DNA from 2 places in the Gordonia terrae genome. Region 2 is predicted to be linked to the other one. Evidence: riboswitches for the same ligand, from Rfam matches in the RefSeq annotation. Region 2 holds a riboswitch; the other holds the start of a gene.
The links. A riboswitch is a leader RNA that binds a small molecule or an ion and turns the genes downstream of it on or off. The one in region 2 is predicted to bind cyclic di-AMP.
Positions count from the first base shown of each region.

Region 1: it holds a riboswitch for cyclic di-AMP, as region 2 does, so the genes downstream of both, BCM27_RS15615 (C40 family peptidase) here and BCM27_RS06790 (transglycosylase family protein) in region 2, are expected to answer to the same signal.

Region 1 is NZ_CP016594.1:3,494,523-3,502,860, reverse strand. Features, by position in the region: gene qcrC (cytochrome bc1 complex diheme cytochrome c subunit) at 1-106, opposite strand, end outside; gene ctaE (aa3-type cytochrome oxidase subunit III) at 162-773, opposite strand; gene BCM27_RS15635 (hypothetical protein) at 927-1,412, shown strand; gene trpD (anthranilate phosphoribosyltransferase) at 1,435-2,505, shown strand; gene BCM27_RS15625 (Lrp/AsnC family transcriptional regulator) at 2,543-2,821, opposite strand; gene BCM27_RS15620 (DEDD exonuclease domain-containing protein) at 2,848-4,650, opposite strand; cyclic di-AMP (ydaO/yuaA leader) riboswitch at 5,263-5,494, shown strand; gene BCM27_RS15615 (C40 family peptidase) at 5,511-6,194, shown strand; gene BCM27_RS15610 (NlpC/P60 family protein) at 6,427-7,464, shown strand; gene BCM27_RS15605 (hypothetical protein) at 7,471-8,338, shown strand, end outside.
Region 2 is NZ_CP016594.1:1,489,256-1,497,593, forward strand. Features, by position in the region: gene BCM27_RS06765 (RCC1 domain-containing protein) at 1-1,648, opposite strand, end outside; gene BCM27_RS06770 (hypothetical protein) at 1,750-2,022, shown strand; gene moaC (cyclic pyranopterin monophosphate synthase MoaC) at 2,028-2,579, shown strand; gene BCM27_RS06780 (MogA/MoaB family molybdenum cofactor biosynthesis protein) at 2,572-3,063, shown strand; gene BCM27_RS06785 (molybdenum cofactor biosynthesis protein MoaE) at 3,060-3,506, shown strand; gene BCM27_RS06790 (transglycosylase family protein) at 3,595-4,215, opposite strand; cyclic di-AMP (ydaO/yuaA leader) riboswitch at 4,222-4,405, opposite strand; gene BCM27_RS06795 (MoaD/ThiS family protein) at 4,663-4,911, opposite strand; gene moaA (GTP 3',8-cyclase MoaA) at 4,923-6,011, opposite strand; gene BCM27_RS06805 (flavin reductase family protein) at 6,039-6,584, opposite strand; gene BCM27_RS06810 (hypothetical protein) at 6,590-6,799, opposite strand; gene BCM27_RS06815 (cold-shock protein) at 7,029-7,442, shown strand; gene BCM27_RS06820 (DUF2771 family protein) at 7,447-7,959, opposite strand; gene BCM27_RS06825 (MFS transporter) at 7,956-8,338, opposite strand, start outside.

The DNA of each region.
Region 1 (8,338 bases), 2.0 Mb from region 2:
GTGTCTTGGCGCGGCGGCCGGCGTCGCGTGCAGAGGAGCGTCGGGCCGAGGCATCGGGTCCGACCTCGGTGCCGCTATCCGACGGACGCGGTGGAGATGAACTCATCTGTGACTCTCTACTAAGCGGGACGGGCTGTTGTTCTAGAGCGAGGTCGCCGATGTCATCGGATGAAGTAGATCGTGACGAAGAGTCCGATCCACACGATGTCGACGAAGTGCCAGTAGTAAGAGACAACGATTGCGGCGGTTGCCTGCGCCGGCGTGAACTTCGACAGCTTGGTCCGGATGAGCAGGTAGACGAACGCGATCAGACCACCGATGACGTGGAGGCCGTGGAAGCCGGTCGTCATGTAGAAGACCGAGCCATAGGCGTCTGACGCGAGGGTCGTGCCGTGCTCGACCAGGTGGTAGTACTCGTACGCCTGACCGCAGACGAAGAACGTGCCCATTGCCAGGGTGATGACGTACCAGCGGCGGAGGCCGAAGACGTCACCGCGTTCGGCAGCGAAGACGCCCATCTGGCAGGTCACCGAGGAGAGGATCAGCACCGTCGTCACCGGGATGGCGAGGGCGAGATTCAGCTCGGTCGGCGGCGGCGGCCAGCCGACCGCCGAGTTGGCACGGGCGACGAAATACATCGCGAAGAGGCCAGCGAAGAACATGAGCTCACTGGACAGCCACACAATCGTGCCGACGCTGACCATGTTGGGCCGGTTCAGCGAGTGCACGCGCGAGGTGATGGCTGTTCCTGAGGTACCTACAGCGCTTGTCACAAGTGAAGTATGACGGTTCGTAGTAAGCGGTGGCCACCCGGGTCGGAAATTGCCTCCGAGTAATTCTCCCGGTGCAGGTCCGCGCCGGTATCGGCCGGCCGTCGGCGTGTCCTGGAGGCGCCTGGCGCGGGCCCGGCTCGCTACCGTGTGTTCATGTCGAGTTCGGCCTCACCCGGCCCCCGCGATCTCAACGGCCGTGTGGTCGAGCAGAGCCGCTTGGCCCGTCTCCGTGCGCGCCTTCGCCCGCGTGCCGAGGCGGGACCGCTGACACTGGACCAACGGGTGGAGGTGGTGGCGAGTTCCGATGACGATGCGATCGCGAGTTCGGTCGCCCTCGACGCGTCGTCGTGGCGGGCGGCCGAGGAGGTCATCCTGCGCCATCACGTCGAGGTGCCGCCCGAGCGGCGGTCCGAGGCGGCGGCCGTCGCCGCCTTAGACGGCTACGAGTCGGTCGAGGACGAGCGCTGGGGACCGAGACCGGCGGCGCGCGAGGACGGACTGGTCGTCCTTGTCCTGGCGCGGGTCCAGTTGCTCGACGCCATGCATCTGTCGCAAGAACGATCCCGCATGGCCAGCCTCGGCTCGCGGCACGGCGGATTCGTGCGCGAGTGGGCCGTCCTCCAGCGTCCGTCCGGCTGAGCAGACACTAGGCTTTCTCCTCGTGAGTACCGCACAGTCCGACTTCAGCTGGCCGCAGATCCTCGGCAAGATCGTCGATCGCCTCGACCTGAGCGCGGACGAGGCCGCGTGGGCGATGAACGAGATCATGACCGACAGCGCGACCGGCGCTCAGGTCGCCGCCTTCGGCGTCGGCGTGAAGATGAAGGGGGCGGCGCCCGCGGAGCTCCTCGGATTGTCGCGGGCGATGCTCGATCACGCCACGCTCGTGGACGTCAGCCGGCCGGCGGTCGACGTGGTCGGCACCGGCGGTGACCGGTCGCACACGGTGAACATCTCGACGATGACGTCGATCGTCATCGCCGCCTCGGGGGTCGCTGTGGTCAAGCACGGCAACCGGGCGGCGTCGTCGAAGAGCGGCGGTGCCGACGTGCTCGAGGCGCTGGGCGTGAACATCTCCCTCGACGCCGCGGCGGTCGCCCGATGCGTCGACGAACTGGGGATCGGGTTCTGCTTCGCGCCCGTGTTCCATCCCGCGTTCCGGTTCACCGGCCCCCCGCGCAAGGAGATCGGCATCCCGACCGTCTTCAACGTGCTGGGGCCGCTGACCAACCCCGCGACACCGTCGCGCGGGCTCATCGGATGCGCATTCGCCGACCTGGCCCCGGTCCTGGCCCGGGCCTTCGCCGAGCGTGGCGGCTCCGCGCTGGTGGTCCGCGGCGACGACGGTCTCGACGAACTGACGACCACCACCACGTCGACGGTGTGGCAGGTCATCGCGGGGCAGGTCAACGAACTCAGCGTGGATCCCACCGATCTGGGCATCGCGCGCGTTGAGCTGTCGTCTCTGCAGGGCGGTGACGCGACGGTCAATGCCGCGATCGCGCGCGAGCTCCTGGCCGGGACCACCGGTCCGGTCCGCGACGCGGTGCTGCTGAATTCGGCCGGGGCCATCGTCGCCTTCGAACAAGACGCACCCATGACCTCGGCGGAACTGACCGACGCGCTGGGCGCGGCGAAGGGCCGCGCCGCGGAGGCGATCGACAACGGTGCCGCCGCGGACCTGCTGCAGCGGTGGGCCGATCTCAGCGGTCAGCTCGCGGCACACGCCTGACGACTACAGGGCCCTCATCACTTGACGTCCTGGTGAGTCAGTTCTCGCCGATGGAGAATCCGCCCTCGACGTCGGAGCTGGAGTAGCTGCGGAAGGCGATGTGGGTGGCGCTCTTGAGCACGCCCGGGAGCCGGTTGATCTCGCCGGTGACGACCGTCGCGATCTGCTCGTGGTCGCGCACCCGGATCTTCGCGATGAGGTCGACGTCGCCCGCGCAGGAGTACACCTCTTCGACCCCGGGGATGTCGGCGACGGCCTGTGCCGTCTCCGGGATGCGGTGGATGTCGGCCTGGATGAGGACGATGGCAGTGATCATGCCGTCAGCCTAGTGGTGTGTCCCGGTCAGCTCGCCCGCCGCACGCGAGGGTCGGTGACGGGCCTGGCCGCACGTGCGTCGTGCGCCGACTGCGACCAGCCGAGCCGGCGTTCGGCGGAGCCGGCCGGTAGTGCGACCGGCTCGCTCGTCGAGACGATGCGCGCGCCCGGCTCGGTCATCCAGCGGTAGACGAGACCGACCTCCTCGGCCGGCGCGCCGCGCAGCGGTCCGTCGCCGGGCAGCACGGTCTCGGCCGCGGCGACCAGCGCGTCGACGACGGGCATGGGGGAGACGCCGCGTCGTGCCCGTCCGGCTGCCGCGAGGCGTCCGTGCCGGATCACCGCGAGCTGCCATCCCCGTTCGCCGTCGGGTCGCGCGACGACGATCTCGGCGATCGCGCAGAGCGCCGCCAGCCGCTGACAGCGGGCGAGGGTGTCTATTGTCAGCGCGAGCCGGTCCCGGTGTCGCGCCGCGGTCTCGAACATGTGGGCCTGCGCGAGGTCGGCGAGGCGTGCGGTGAGGCCGTCGAGGAGTTCGTCGGCCTCACCCCGCATGAGCCGTCGAGCCGCGGTGACGCGCGGGGAGTAGTCGGGGACCGTCTGTGGTTGCGTGGTGGCGGCCCGGCACGAGCCCGGGCGTCGGTGCCCGTCGGCGTCGGGGCACCAGTGGTAGCCGTTGGCGCCGAGCCGCTGGGTGCACGTCCGCAGGCCCGCGGCCGCCGAGATCACATCGGCGACGGTCGCCGCGTTGGTGCGGTTGCCGACCGGGCCGACGGATTCGTCGGTGGGCGTGCGACTGACCTTCAGGCGCGGGAAGCGTTCTTCGGTCAGGGTCACCCACCATCCCTTGTGCGGCTGCGTCGAACGACGGTTGTACGCGGGTGCGTGTGCGCCCAGCAGCCGTAGTTCGCGAACCGCGGCCTCCAGGGGATGGGAGCACTCCACGAAGTCGACCCGTTGGGCGAGGAGCACCATCTCGGCGATGCGGCGACGCGGGTCGCTCCCGCTGAAATACGACCGGACCCGACGGCGGAGGTCCACCGCGGTACCCACATAGAGGACCTCGTCCGACGGTCCGCGGAAGAGGTAGACACCGGGACGGGAGGGAACGTGGTCGGCCAGCGTGCGCTTGGCCCGTAGCCGCGGGTCGGTCCGTGGAAGGTAGGACGTCAGGTCACCGACGGTCGCGATGCCCTGGTTGCCGACGCGTTCGAGGAGTCGGTGGAAGACCTCCACCGTGGCGCGCGCGTCGTCGAGTGCCCGGTGGGTGGGTCGCACCGCGACGTCGAACAGGTCGGCGAGGGCGCTGAGCTTGACGGTCGGTGCCTCGTCGCGGGTGAGGATGCGCCGGGCCATGGTCACCGTGCACAGGGTCAGGCCGAACGTCCACGGGAGCTGGAGCCGGATCGCGTTCTGGCGCAGGAAGCCCATGTCGAATCGAGCGTTGTGCGCCACCAGGATGGAGCCGCGGGCGAACTCGAAAAACGAGGGCAGGACCGACTCGATCCGCGGTGCGTCGGTCAGCATGGCCGTGGTGATGCCGGTCAGGGTGACGATCTGCGGCGGGATGGGCCGGCCGGGATCGACGAGGGTGGCGAACTCGCCGATGATCTCGCCGCCGCGGATCTTGACCGCGCCGATCTCGGTGATCCGGTCGCGTGCCGGATCGGAGCCGGTGGTCTCCAGGTCGACCACGACGAGAGTCGTGTCGAAGAGGGAGCGGTCGCTGAACTCGTTCGACGAGTCACCCGTGGCCACCTGATCGGCGGCCTCCAGGTCGGCGAAGGTGAGCTGCCCGGCGGGGGAGCCGGCCACGCTGGTCTGCGTCACCCGGCGAACACTAGTTCGATCCACCGACAGCGCGGCGGCGGCGCACCGAGCGTCGCTCATGTGACTGCTGTGACTGCTGTGTCGATCGCTGTTCGACGGACTTGTCGGTGGTCGCTCCTACTCTCCACCTGGACGTGAGAAATGCGGTGCTCTCACGGCGACCACGACCCCTACGAGGGCCGACACGGCCCCGCCTCACCGGATGAGATGGAGATCACACTATGTACGTCGACTGCGCGCGCTGCCCCGCCCGTCCCGTCGCCTGTGACGGGTGCATGATGACGGTGCTGTTTGGCGGTCCGAGCTGGGACGATATGGCGGACCAAGGTGGAGTTTCGGTAACGGTGGCAACGGTCGAGGCGGACGCCGAGATCGACCTCGCCATCGACGTTCTGCAGGCTGCTGCAATGGTGACGAGTGGTGCTGCACGATCTGCAAGATCCGCCAAAGAAGCAGTTCAGGGGCCAGATCGGCACGCCTCTGTGACGGTCCTCAGGGCGGGCTGAGAATCGGCCCAGGTTTGGCTGTCCGTCGCCTAGTGGACAGGGCGCATCCGATTTCGTAACCTTTCTGAGACCTTGCGGAGCGTCCCGCTTCAACAGAAGTGGTCCGCAGTAGTCACCGCTCAATCGCCCTCGCGGCGAACCGGGGAACCACAACCTTCGGGCGGGCTCGTCGGAGCGCATCACCATCGATGCGCTTCTCGCGAAACCGTTCCGAATCGGGGTGAATCGCGTTGCCACGCATGAGTGTCCAGTGGATACCTCATGCGCGAAACACGCGTAGGGCCACTCTTCCGGCCCGAACCCGACAGCTAACTCGGTCGGCGGTACAGGAAGATCTGAAGGAGAACTCGCTTCGTGGCCAAACATCGTTTGGAACAGCCCAATCGTGGCAGCACGGTCGCCAAGAAGGCGGTGATCGCCGGATCGATCACGCTCGGTTCGCTCGCCGCCGCCGCAGGCCCTGCTCTCGCCGCCCCGGTCCACACCCCGCTGGGCACTTTCGAGATCCCGGCTCTGCCCGGTGCGAAGGCCCCGGAGGCCAAGCCCGCACCTCAGGCCACACCCGTGAAGAAGTCGCCCGCGGCCACGGTCGAGATCCCCAACCTGGGACAGTTCACCGTGCCGGGTATCGCGCCGGACCAGATTCCGCAGCAGTTCCGCCCGCAGGGCGGCGCCCCGCTGGGCCAGCCGCAGCTGACCGCAGGTGAGAAGGCCGTCAAGGCCGCGGAGAGCAAGATCGGCTCCCCGTACTCCTACGGCTCCGCCGGCCCCAACGCCTTCGACTGCTCGGGCCTCGTCTACTGGTCCTACAAGCAGGCCGGCAAGAACATCCCGCGTGACAGCTACGGCCAGCTCGGTGGCGGACGCGCGGTGTCCTACTCCGACGCCAAGCCCGGCGACGTGATGATCTTCAACGGTGGCGGCCACGCCGGCATCTACGTCGGCAACGGCCAGTTCGTCCACTCGTCCAACTACGGCACGCCGGTCAAGCGCGACGCCGTCAAGGAATGGACGCTGACGGGCATCCGTCGGTACTGACCACAACCGAACACGAACAGACTGAGCACGAGGGTCTCTGGACGGGCGGGTCGCGTGGATCGCGATCCGCCCGAACCAGTCCCGGGGGCCTGTCGGCGGCCTAGGGTGGTCGACGGGACGTGGGGCACGGGTGACGACGACCCGGGTTGCTCAGGGAGCGACGAGCACACACGAGGGAGTGAGTAGGACCGTGCTGATCGGGGAGGGACGGGCTCGCGCAACGCGGCCACGTATGCGTTCGGGTCCGCTGATGCTTGCGGTCTGCGTCCTGTCGGCGCTCGCCGTGCTCGTACCGACGGTCGGTGGCGGGGGCGGTGCCGCCCGCGCGGTGCCCGCACGTTCGGCGGATCAACTGCTCGACCGTTACAAGCAGCTCGGCGTCGACGCGGAGAAGACCACCGAGGCGATGCACAACGCGAAGATCGAGTACGACAAGCAGCGCGGCATCGTGACGGCGGCCAAGACAGCGGCGGCAGAGGCGCAGCAGAAGCTCGACACGAGCCGTGCCCAGCTCGCGGTGCATCAGAACCGGGTCGACGCGATCGTGCGCGCCAGCTACCAGGGTGCCCGCGTGAGCGGCCTCTACGCGGTGATGATCAGCGACTCCCCCCAGGCATTGCTCGACCAGATGTCGGGCCTGGACATGATCTCCCGTCAGGCGTCGGCGGATCTCACCGCCATCAAGAAGGTCCGTGCTCAGACGGCGGTCGCAAAGAAAGACGCCGAGCAGACGGCAGTGGCGGCCTCCGAGGCGGTCTCCCGCGCCGAGCGCGTGCGCGGTGATCTGCAGACGAAGCAGGCCGACCTGCAGCTCCAGGCGATCCAGATCCGGGCGATCTACAAGTCCATGACCGGCAAGCAGCTCGCCGCGCTCCGCGGACCCACCTTCGACTTCGATCCGCGCCTGGTGCCCAGGGGCACCGCTGCCGGACTCGTCGCGGTCCAGGCCGCCCTGACCCGGATCGGTGATCCGTACGTGTGGGGCGCCACCGGACCCAACTCGTTCGACTGCTCGGGTCTCATGGTCTGGGCGTTCAAGCAGGCGGGCAAGACCATCCCGCGCTCGAGCGAGGCGCAGATGGGTGGCGGGCAATCCGTCGGCCGCAACGATCTCAAGCCGGGTGACCTGATCATCTACTACCCCGACGCGCACCACGTCGGCATGTACGTCGGCGACGGCTATGTCATCCATGCGTCGACCTTCGGCGTCCCGGTGAAGGTGGTGCCGATCGACGAGGCCGGCCCGTACAACTCCGCCCGCCGGTTCTAGTCCCCGGTGACCCCACGGCGCAGACGTGCCGGCCCGGCCTTTGCCGCCGTCGTCCTGACCGTTGTCGTGGCCACCGGATGCGGCACGGTCGGAATTCCGGGAGGGGGCTCGTCCACCGCACCCGCGTCGTCGACCACCGAGGTCAACGTCTACGAGCGTGATCGTGCCGCGGGGGTGACCCGACTGCTCGACTCGCTCACCGAGACCGTGCGCTCCGGCGATGTCCGGGCGATCGGCGCCCTGTTCGACACCGCCGCGACGCCGGCGTTCCGGAACAGATTCGTCACCGCGACCGGCACATTCGCGCCCCGCCGGTTCATGCCGCGGGACGGTCGTTCCGGGATCCTGCGGTTCGCCACGTTCACGTATCAGCTGGCGCCCACCGAAGAGGCGGAGGTGCTCGTCCCCGGCGAGCTCCAGGAGCTCCTCGACGCCGCGGGCAGTTCGGACTCCTGGGTGGCGCCGGTGGAGCTGCGCTACGCGCTCGGCGGCGAGACCGCCCCGGGTATCGCGGAGTCCGAGGTGGTGGTCGGTACGCAGTTCGTGGTCGCCCGTCACGGCGACGAGTGGCGCCTCGTCGGCGACGCCGAGGCCCTGGGGCGCGAGCCGCCCCCGACGCAGATGTGGGAGCTGCCCGGACTCCAGGTCGCCGACACCGCCACGGCCGGCGGTACATCGGTGGTCGCGTCGTACCTCCGGACAGCGCCGACGGTGGCGACGCTGCGACGTGAACTGCCCGGGGCGGTCGACGCCGTCACCGCGTTCTGGGGTGAGTCCTGGGATCGTCGTGCCGTCGTCGTGGCGACCGCGACCGACGACCAGTTCACCGCCCTGGTGCCCGACGGGCGCGCGGCCACCGGCGCGGCAGCCGCCG
Region 2 (8,338 bases):
CCCGGTTCGTGGTCGTGCCGTCGCCGACCTGACCGTTGTCGTTGAGTCCCCAGCAGTAGGCGTCGCCGGCCGCGACGGCGCAGGTGAAGTTCACCCCGACGCTGATCGCGGTCACGTCGTCGAGCCCGGCGACGCGAACGGGCCGGTACTGGTTCGCGGTGGAGCCGTCACCGAGCTGGTCGAAGTCGTTGGTGCCCCAGCAGTAGGCCGCGCCTGCCGAGATCGCGCAGGTGGCCCAGTTGGCGGTCGAGATGGCGGTGACGTCGGCGAGACCGGCGACCCGGGTCGGCGTCAGGCGCGCGTCGGTCGTACCGTCGCCGAGCTGCCCGTAGTCGTTGTTGCCCCAGCAGTAGGCGAGTCCCGCGGCAATCGCGCAGCTGTTGGGGCCACCGGTGCTGATCGCGGTGACATCGCTGAGATCGGCCACTCGGGTGGGTGTCTGGCGGGCTTCGGTGGTGCCGTCGCCGAGTTGGCCTGCGGTGTTGTCGCCCCAGCAGTAGGCGGTCCCGTCCCGGATCGAACAGGTGGCCCCGAGGCCGGCGCTCAGCTGCGCCTGGGCGTCCGTGGCCGCCAGGGGTGACGACGCGGCGTCGGAGGTGGTCCCGTCGTCGCCGCCGAGGGTGACGACCCCGATCGCGACCGCCGTCGCGAGGAGAGCGACCGCGACGACCGCGGCCAACGCGAGCGGCCAGCGGCGGCGGTGCGGCGGCGGAGACGATGCCGGCGGCGGCGTCGGGGACGAGACCGTCGGCGGCGGCGTCTGTGGTCGCGGTGTGATGACCTGCGTCGCAGGTGTGACGAGCGTGCGTGACCGGTCGTCGGTTCCGGCCCGTTGGAGCGCGGCGTGTAGCTCTGCAGCGAATGCGCGGCAGGTGGGGTATCGGTCCAGGGGGCCGCGAGCGAGCGCACGGTCGAAGACGGGGTCGAGAGCGCCGAGCACCGGTCGGTGGCTGCTGATCGGCGCCGGGCGCGTCGTGAGCTTCGCGACGATGTGCCGGGTCTGCGTATCGGCGTCGAACGGCGTTGCGCCGGAGAGGAGTTCGTAGGCCGTGCAGGCCAGGGCGTATTGGTCCGACGCGGGGCCCGCCGGTTTGCCGTCGAGGATCTCCGGCGCGGCGTACACGAGAGTTCCCACGAACGACGACGGCGCGGTCAGCGTGGTGGCGGTGGTCAGCTTCGCGATCCCGAAGTCGAGGACGACCACGCGGTCGAGGGCGTCGTCCATCGCGCGGCGCGTGACCATGATGTTGCCGGGCTTGATGTCGCGGTGGATCACGCCGTGTTCGTGCGCGTAGTCGAGCGCATCGGCCACCCGGTGGACCACGGCCACCACCTCGTCCGGGCGCAGCGAGGCGCGGCGGAGGTCCCGGCCGTCGAGGTAGGTCATCGTGAACCAGGGGTCGCCGTCGGTGACGCCGTAGTGGTAGATCGTCACGATCGCGGGGTGGTCGAGGGCCGCCGCGGTCTGCGCCTCACGGCTGAATCGCCGCGCGAACTCCTCGTCGACGGTCTCGCCGATCGAGATCACCTTCAGCGCCTCACGACGACGCAGTTGCGGATTCTCGACCAGATACACGGTGCCCATCCCGCCGCTGCCCAACCGGGTGATCACCGGGTAGCCGGCGACCTGGACTGGCTGGGCGGCCATGAGCGCCTCCTGGTGGCGTGACCTGTGTTGCGACGACGATAGCCCCTCCCGAGGCCGTCCTGCCCGGACACGGCACTTGTTCATCCGAACGTCATGGCACAATGCTCGACGTGGCAAACAAAACTGGCGCTGACACATCCACCCCCGGCGAAGCGGGTGCCGGCACCGGCAAGATCGTCGAATCTGCCAAGGGCAAGAAGCAGTATGTCGACAACGGCTGGCCGCAGGACGACAACGGCGACGCGGCCGAGCACGCCGTCTCCGAACTCGCGACGCACATCCCCGGTGCGCTGTCGCCGTTCGGCGACACCGAGTTCCCCCTTCCGGTCGACGACCTGCCGTTCGTGCAGTCGAAGACCGTCGTCAACCGCTGACACCGATGCCGCCCACCGGAACTGACGAAGGTGGGTCGGACTCGCGCGGGCTCGCAGAGGCCGGCGGCTCACGGCTGAGCCACCTCGACGCCTCCGGGTCGGCCCGCATGGTCGACGTCGGTGCCAAGCCGTCGACGAGGCGTCGCGCCGTCGCCGCCGGTACGTTCCGGACCACCGCCGAGGTGATCGGCCTCCTCAGTGAGTCGAGGCTGCCCAAGGGGGATGTGCTCGCCACGGCTCGCATCGCCGGGATCATGGCGGCAAAACGGACCGACGAGCTGATCCCGCTGTGCCATCAGCTGGCGCTGTCGTCGGTCGAGGTCGACTTCGCGATCGGTACCGAGACGATCGAGGTGACCGCCACCGTGGCCACCTCCGGCCAGACGGGCGTCGAGATGGAGGCCTTGACCGCGGTCGCCGTCACCGGACTGACCTTGCACGACATGGTCAAGGCCGTGGACCGGCGGGCGCAGATGGACGGGATCCGCCTGCTCGCCAAGACCGGGGGCAAGTCGGGGGACTGGTATCGCGATCCGGCTGACCCCGCCGATGACTGACCCGAAGCCGCCTCGCGTCGCGCGCGTCGTCGTCGCATCGAACCGCGCCAGCACCGGCGTCTACGCCGACCGTTCCGGTCCGATCATCGAGGCATGGCTTGCCGAACAGGGGTTTTCGGTCGACGAGTGCGACGTCGTGGCCGACGGCCCGCCGGTGGGCGACGCCATCCGCGCCGCGGTCTACGCCGAGGTCGACCTCGTGATCACCACGGGCGGAACGGGCTTGACCCCCACCGACCGGACACCCGAACAGACCCGTCCGCTGCTCGACGTCGAGATCCCGGGTCTGGCCGACGCGATCCGCTCGGCGGGCCTGCCGAAGGTGCCGACCGCCGTCCTCTCACGCGGGCTGGCCGGTGTGGCCGGGACGACGCTCGTCGTGAACCTGCCCGGCTCGACGGGCGGGGTCCGTGACGGACTGGGCGTGCTCGCCGGCGTCGTCCACCACGCACTCGATCAGATCCGCGGAGGCGACCACCGATGACCGGAGATCCCGCCACCCGGGTGGTGCACACCGGGGTCGTGGACGAGGCGATCACGCTGGCCGAGCACGAGGCGATGGTTGCCGACGCCGCCGACGGCAAGGCCGGGGCGGTGGTCGGATTCGTCGGCGCCGTCCGCGACCACGACGGCGGACGAACGGTGACCGCCCTGCACTATTCGGGACATCCCACGGCCGCGACGGTCCTGGCCGAGGTCGTCGAACAGGTCTCCGCGGTCGACGGTGTACGCGCGGTCGCCGTGTCCCATCGGATCGGCGACCTCGCGATCGGCGACATCGCGTTCGTGGTGGCGGTGGCTGCCGACCATCGCCGAGCCGCGTTCCAGACCTGCTCGCGCCTCGTCGACGAGGTCAAGGCCCGGCTACCGGTCTGGAAGCATCAGTTCTTCGACGACGGCACCGACGAATGGGTCAACTCGGCCTGAGCCCAGCACCATTGGAAAAGGGCCCCGCACGGATGGTTCATCGTGCGGGGCCCTTCGTCTGGGTCCCAGATCGGGAGTGGAGCAGGGATCAGGGGTTGGGCAGCAGGTGCTTGTTGTCGTTGAACATCTTGATCTGGTCCTGGTTCAGCGAGACTCCGCTGTCCTTGGCCGCCTGCCAGAGGTTCTTGATCTCGGGGCTGACGCCGGCCTCGGTGAGGGCGTCGGTGACCTGCTTGGCGACGTCGTCGGTGGTCTTGGCCAGGTCGACGCTGCCGTTGCCGCCGGGGAGGACCGGAGCGATCTCACGCGGGGTGTCGGTCGGCGCGCTGCGCGGGGTCGAGCCCGAGAGGCCGGTGCCGCAGGTGGGCCATGCGCCCTTGCCCTGCGATCCGAGGACGCGCTCGGCGACGACGATCTGCTCTTCGCGCGAGGCCTGATCGGCGGTCGGGGCGAACTCGCCGCCACCGTGGCCGGACCAGGTGCTCGGGGAGAACTGCAGGCCGCCGTGGTAGCCGTTGCCGGTCGCGATGGCCCAGTTGCCACCGGACTCGCACTGCGCGACCTGGTTCCACTCGGCGTCGGTGGCCGCGTTGGCGGTACCGGTGCCCAGGAGGGCTGCTCCGCCGCCGAGGACTGCGCCGGTGAGGGCGACCTTGGTGATGGTCTTGGCGGCCGTGCTGGTCGTCTGCTTGCGATGACGTCCGGACATGTGTGTATTTCCTCTCTCCACGCGCCTACGAAGTCAGCTGTCGGGTTCGAGCGAGAGGTGCTCGGCCCCGGTTGTCGTGGCGGTTGCCGCGACTTCCGGGACTTAACCCCGAGGACACCTGGTGTGGTGTCCGGTCTCAGGGGATGAGGTTGGGTCCCCCGTCCTCGTTCCTAGATTGCTTGTCGTTCCCACCGGCGGAACGAGGCTCGGCGCGGCCGGTGGGACGTTATGTCTTGGTTGCTGTGTCGTGACCTCCGAGGAGGACGCTTCGTACAGTACGTCGTTCGTTGGACTGAATCACCTGCTTGAACGCAAGCGATTTTCGGCCCGGATCCGGGTCTTCCGACCCACTTCGGCCGTCATCCCAGTTCAACGGGTTAGTGGCCGTCCCGTGCCCATCCTGTTACCGGGCCGTGATGTGACTAAGGTCACAAGGGGGCTGTGGCGTCAGCCACCGGCAAACGGGGGGAGGACGTCGAGTGTCGTGCACGCGCCGAGCGCACGCGTCCGATCGGAGAACGCGACCTCGTCGCGCAGATACGAACAGCGTTCGAGAACCGTGGCAAGGGAGGGGTTTCCGGCCGCGAGGGTCTCCTCCAGGGCGCGGAGGGTGGTCGACGGGTCGACGTCGACAACCGTCTCCTCGGCGCCGGCCGCGGCGCGCGCGGCCGCGAAGAATCGCACTGTGAGCTGCATCGGACGCGAGCCTAGCCGCCGATCGCCGACATCGGTCGATCCGGTTGCCGGAAGCCGGCCACGTTCACCTCGTGGCCGGGGGTCTTCGCCCACATGCTCGCGCGCCAGAGCTGCGCCAGGGCCGCGTCGATCTCGTCGTCGGGGAGAGTGCGCAGTGCGGTCCGGATGTCGGTCTCCGTCGTCGCGAAGAGGCAATTGCGCAGCGAGCCGTCGGCGGTGAGGCGGGTGCGGTCGCAGTCGCCGCAGAACGGCTGGGTGACCGAGGCGATGACTCCGACACGGGCGGGCCCGTGTGGCCCGTCGTGGCCGTCCACGAGCCAGGTGGCGGCCGGAGCGCTCCCGCGTGGCGCGGGGTCGGGAAGCAGCGTGAAACGCTCGCGCAGCGTCGTGAGGATCTCTCGGGCCGTGACCATCTGCGCCCGCTGCCACGCGTGGTCGGCGTCGAGCGGCATCTGCTCGATGATCCGCAGCTCATAACCGTGCTCGAGGCAGTAGGCGAGCAGGTCGGGCACTCCCGCGAGGTCCGCGCGGTCGGGCACCACGGCGTTGACCTTGACCGGATCGAGTCCCGCGCGCCGTGCCGCGGCCAGGCCGTCGAGCACGTCGGTCAGACGGTCCCGGCGTGTGATCTCCGCGAAGCGGGCCGGGTCGACGGTGTCCAGCGAGACGTTGATGCGGTCGAGCCCGGCGTCGACCAGGCCGTCGACCCGCCGGGGCAGTCCCAGGCCATTCGTGGTCATCGCGATCTCGGGGGCCTGCGGCAGGCAGGCCACGGCCGCGATGATGTCCTCCAGGTCGCGGCGCAGCAGTGGTTCACCGCCGGTGAACCGGATGCGTTCGATGCCGAGGTCGCGGACCGCGACCGTCAGGACCCGGATCAGTTCGTCGGTGGACAGCACCTGGTCGGTGGGCATCCAGTCGAGTCCCTCGGCCGGCATGCAGTACGAGCAGCGCAGATTGCAGCGGTCGGTGACCGAGACCCGGAGATCCTTCGCCACCCGGCCGAATGTGTCGCGCAGCGGACCCTCGGACGGCACGTCGGATGCCGCTGCCTCCCGCGGAGAGCGGGGCAGTGGCAGGCCGAGGCCGACCGTGCTCATGTGGTTGCCGTCATGCTGCGGGGAGACTCACTTCCGGGTGGGGTCCTTACGTGCCTCGAGGGCGCGGAAGGTGCTGGCGTGGAAGACCAGGGGTTCGACATCGGGATCGGCGCGCAGGGACTCGATCTCCAGCAGTACGACGGTGTGGTCGCCGGCCTGGATCTCGTTGTGGATCGTGCACGACAGGTGCGCGGCTGCGTCGGGCACGAACACCGCACCGCGGTCGGTGCTCAGCGGCGTGATGCCGTCGAAGCGGTGCTCCGACGATCCCGCGAGCTGCTTGCACAGCTCGATCTGGTCGCCGGCGAACACGCTGACCCCGATGGCCGGTGCGGTGCGGATCCGCGGCCAGGTCGTCGAGGTGTTCTGCACGCAGACCGAGACGAGTGGCGGGTCGAGCGAGACGGTGGTGAACGAACTCGCCGCCATTCCGATCAGGGTGGTCGAATCCCCGTCGCGCTGTTCGCAACACACCGCCACGACGCCGGACGGGAAGCAGCTGTAGGCATCCCGCAGTGCCCGCCCGTCGGAGACGGGGGAGAGGTCGGGGGTGGTGTCGATGGTTGTGGTCACGGTCCTCACCTGGCTCGGCGTCCGGCACGGAGTGCGTACACCAGGCCCAGGACGAAACCCAGCGGTGCGCACATGGTCAGCAGGTAGACGGCGGTCGGTGCGGTGTCGCCGTCGGTGACCAACGGTGTGAGGAACAACGCCACGATCGCCAGAATTCCGATTCCGAACACAACCCCGGCCGCCTGCAGCAATCGCGGGGACGACGTCTTCTGCATACCTGCCACGGTAGTGCAACGCCGAGCGCTTCGACGCCGCGCGATACGCGCCCGCCGGGTAATGGTGTGACCCCGGGGTGGGGCGTTGGCTACGATGGTCGATGCAGGCGCCTTGCATCCGTCTGGGCCCGCACGGCATCCGCCGTCCGGACCGCCGAGATGGGTGACGGCGTCTTTTGTCGTGACAGGTCGTTTTTCGACAGTTCGAGAACAGATGAGGGTGAGCACAGTGCCGACCGGCAAGGTGAAGTGGTACGACGCGGACAAGGGCTTCGGCTTTCTCTCCCAGGAGAGCGGCGAGGACGTCTACGTGCGTTCGGCAGCATTGCCCGACGGGGTCGAGGCGCTCAAGCCGGGGCAGCGCGTCGAGTTCGGCATGGCCGCCGGTCGTCGCGGACCGCAGGCATTGAGCGTGAAGGTCCTCGAGCCCGCACCCAGCGTCTCCAAGAACGTGCGTGAAGCTGCCCGCAAGGACGTCAAGCGGCACACACCCGACGAGCTGCACGGCATGGTCGCCGACCTCATCACCCTTCTGGAGGGCAAGGTCCAGCCGGACCTGCGCAAGGGCCGGTACCCCGACCGCAAGACCGCGCAGCGGATCTCCGAGGTCGTGCGGGCCGTCGCGCGGGAGCTCGACTCCTGACGACCTAGGCGTCCGGCGCGGTCTGCACCGCGAGTTCGCCGCGGGGCAGGACCTCGTCGGCGGGGGAGAGTCGCGCGGACGCGGAGATGACGGTGAATCCGATCAGCACCCGGTCCGGCACCGACCGCAATGTCAGCGTGTAGGTGCTGTCCGACCCCTGCGGCTGCTCGTCTTCGACGAGCCCGCGCGGCGTCTGGTAGACGGCCGCCAGATTCCACGGGCCCTGCGCGATCTCGCTCGAGACGGTCAGCATGACCGTCGACCCGACCGGCACCGGGACCGTCGCGGTCTCGCGCGGCGCGGTGATCTCCGGATCACAGGCGGTCAGCATCAGGTCGCACCACCAGCGCGGATCGACCGTGTGCAAGTCGTCGCCGACCGCGACGTGCAGGTAGGGCTGGTCGTCGGAGCTCGCATTGCGGGTCAGCAGGAACACCGACGTCCCCACCACCGCCACGAACAGCACGACGACGATCGCGATGATCGACAGAGCCTTCTTCTCACCACTGCTGATCACTGACGTCGCTGTCCTGTCTCGTCGTTCGGCGGGTGGTCGCCGGGGCTGTACGGGCGCTCACCCCGGTTCTCGAAGCGGGCGGTCGACGGTGTCCGGGTGGGCATGCGAGCTGTCGACGGCCGTTGGCTGTGCGGCCGGGTGTCGGCGTCGGCCGGGCCGGTCCGGATGTCCGATCGGGCTCCGGCGGCACGGAAGGCGACGGTCGGCGCGGCGTGGTCGGGGCGACGACCGCCCAGACCGGGGACCAGTGACCTGCCGCGGGTGGTCATCACGGTCTGCAGCAGCCCGAGTCCGAGCAGCACGGACACGACGGTGAACCCGATCCACAGGGTCGGCGGCAACAGGACCCCGAGCGAGGCGCCGAAGACCCACGACAACT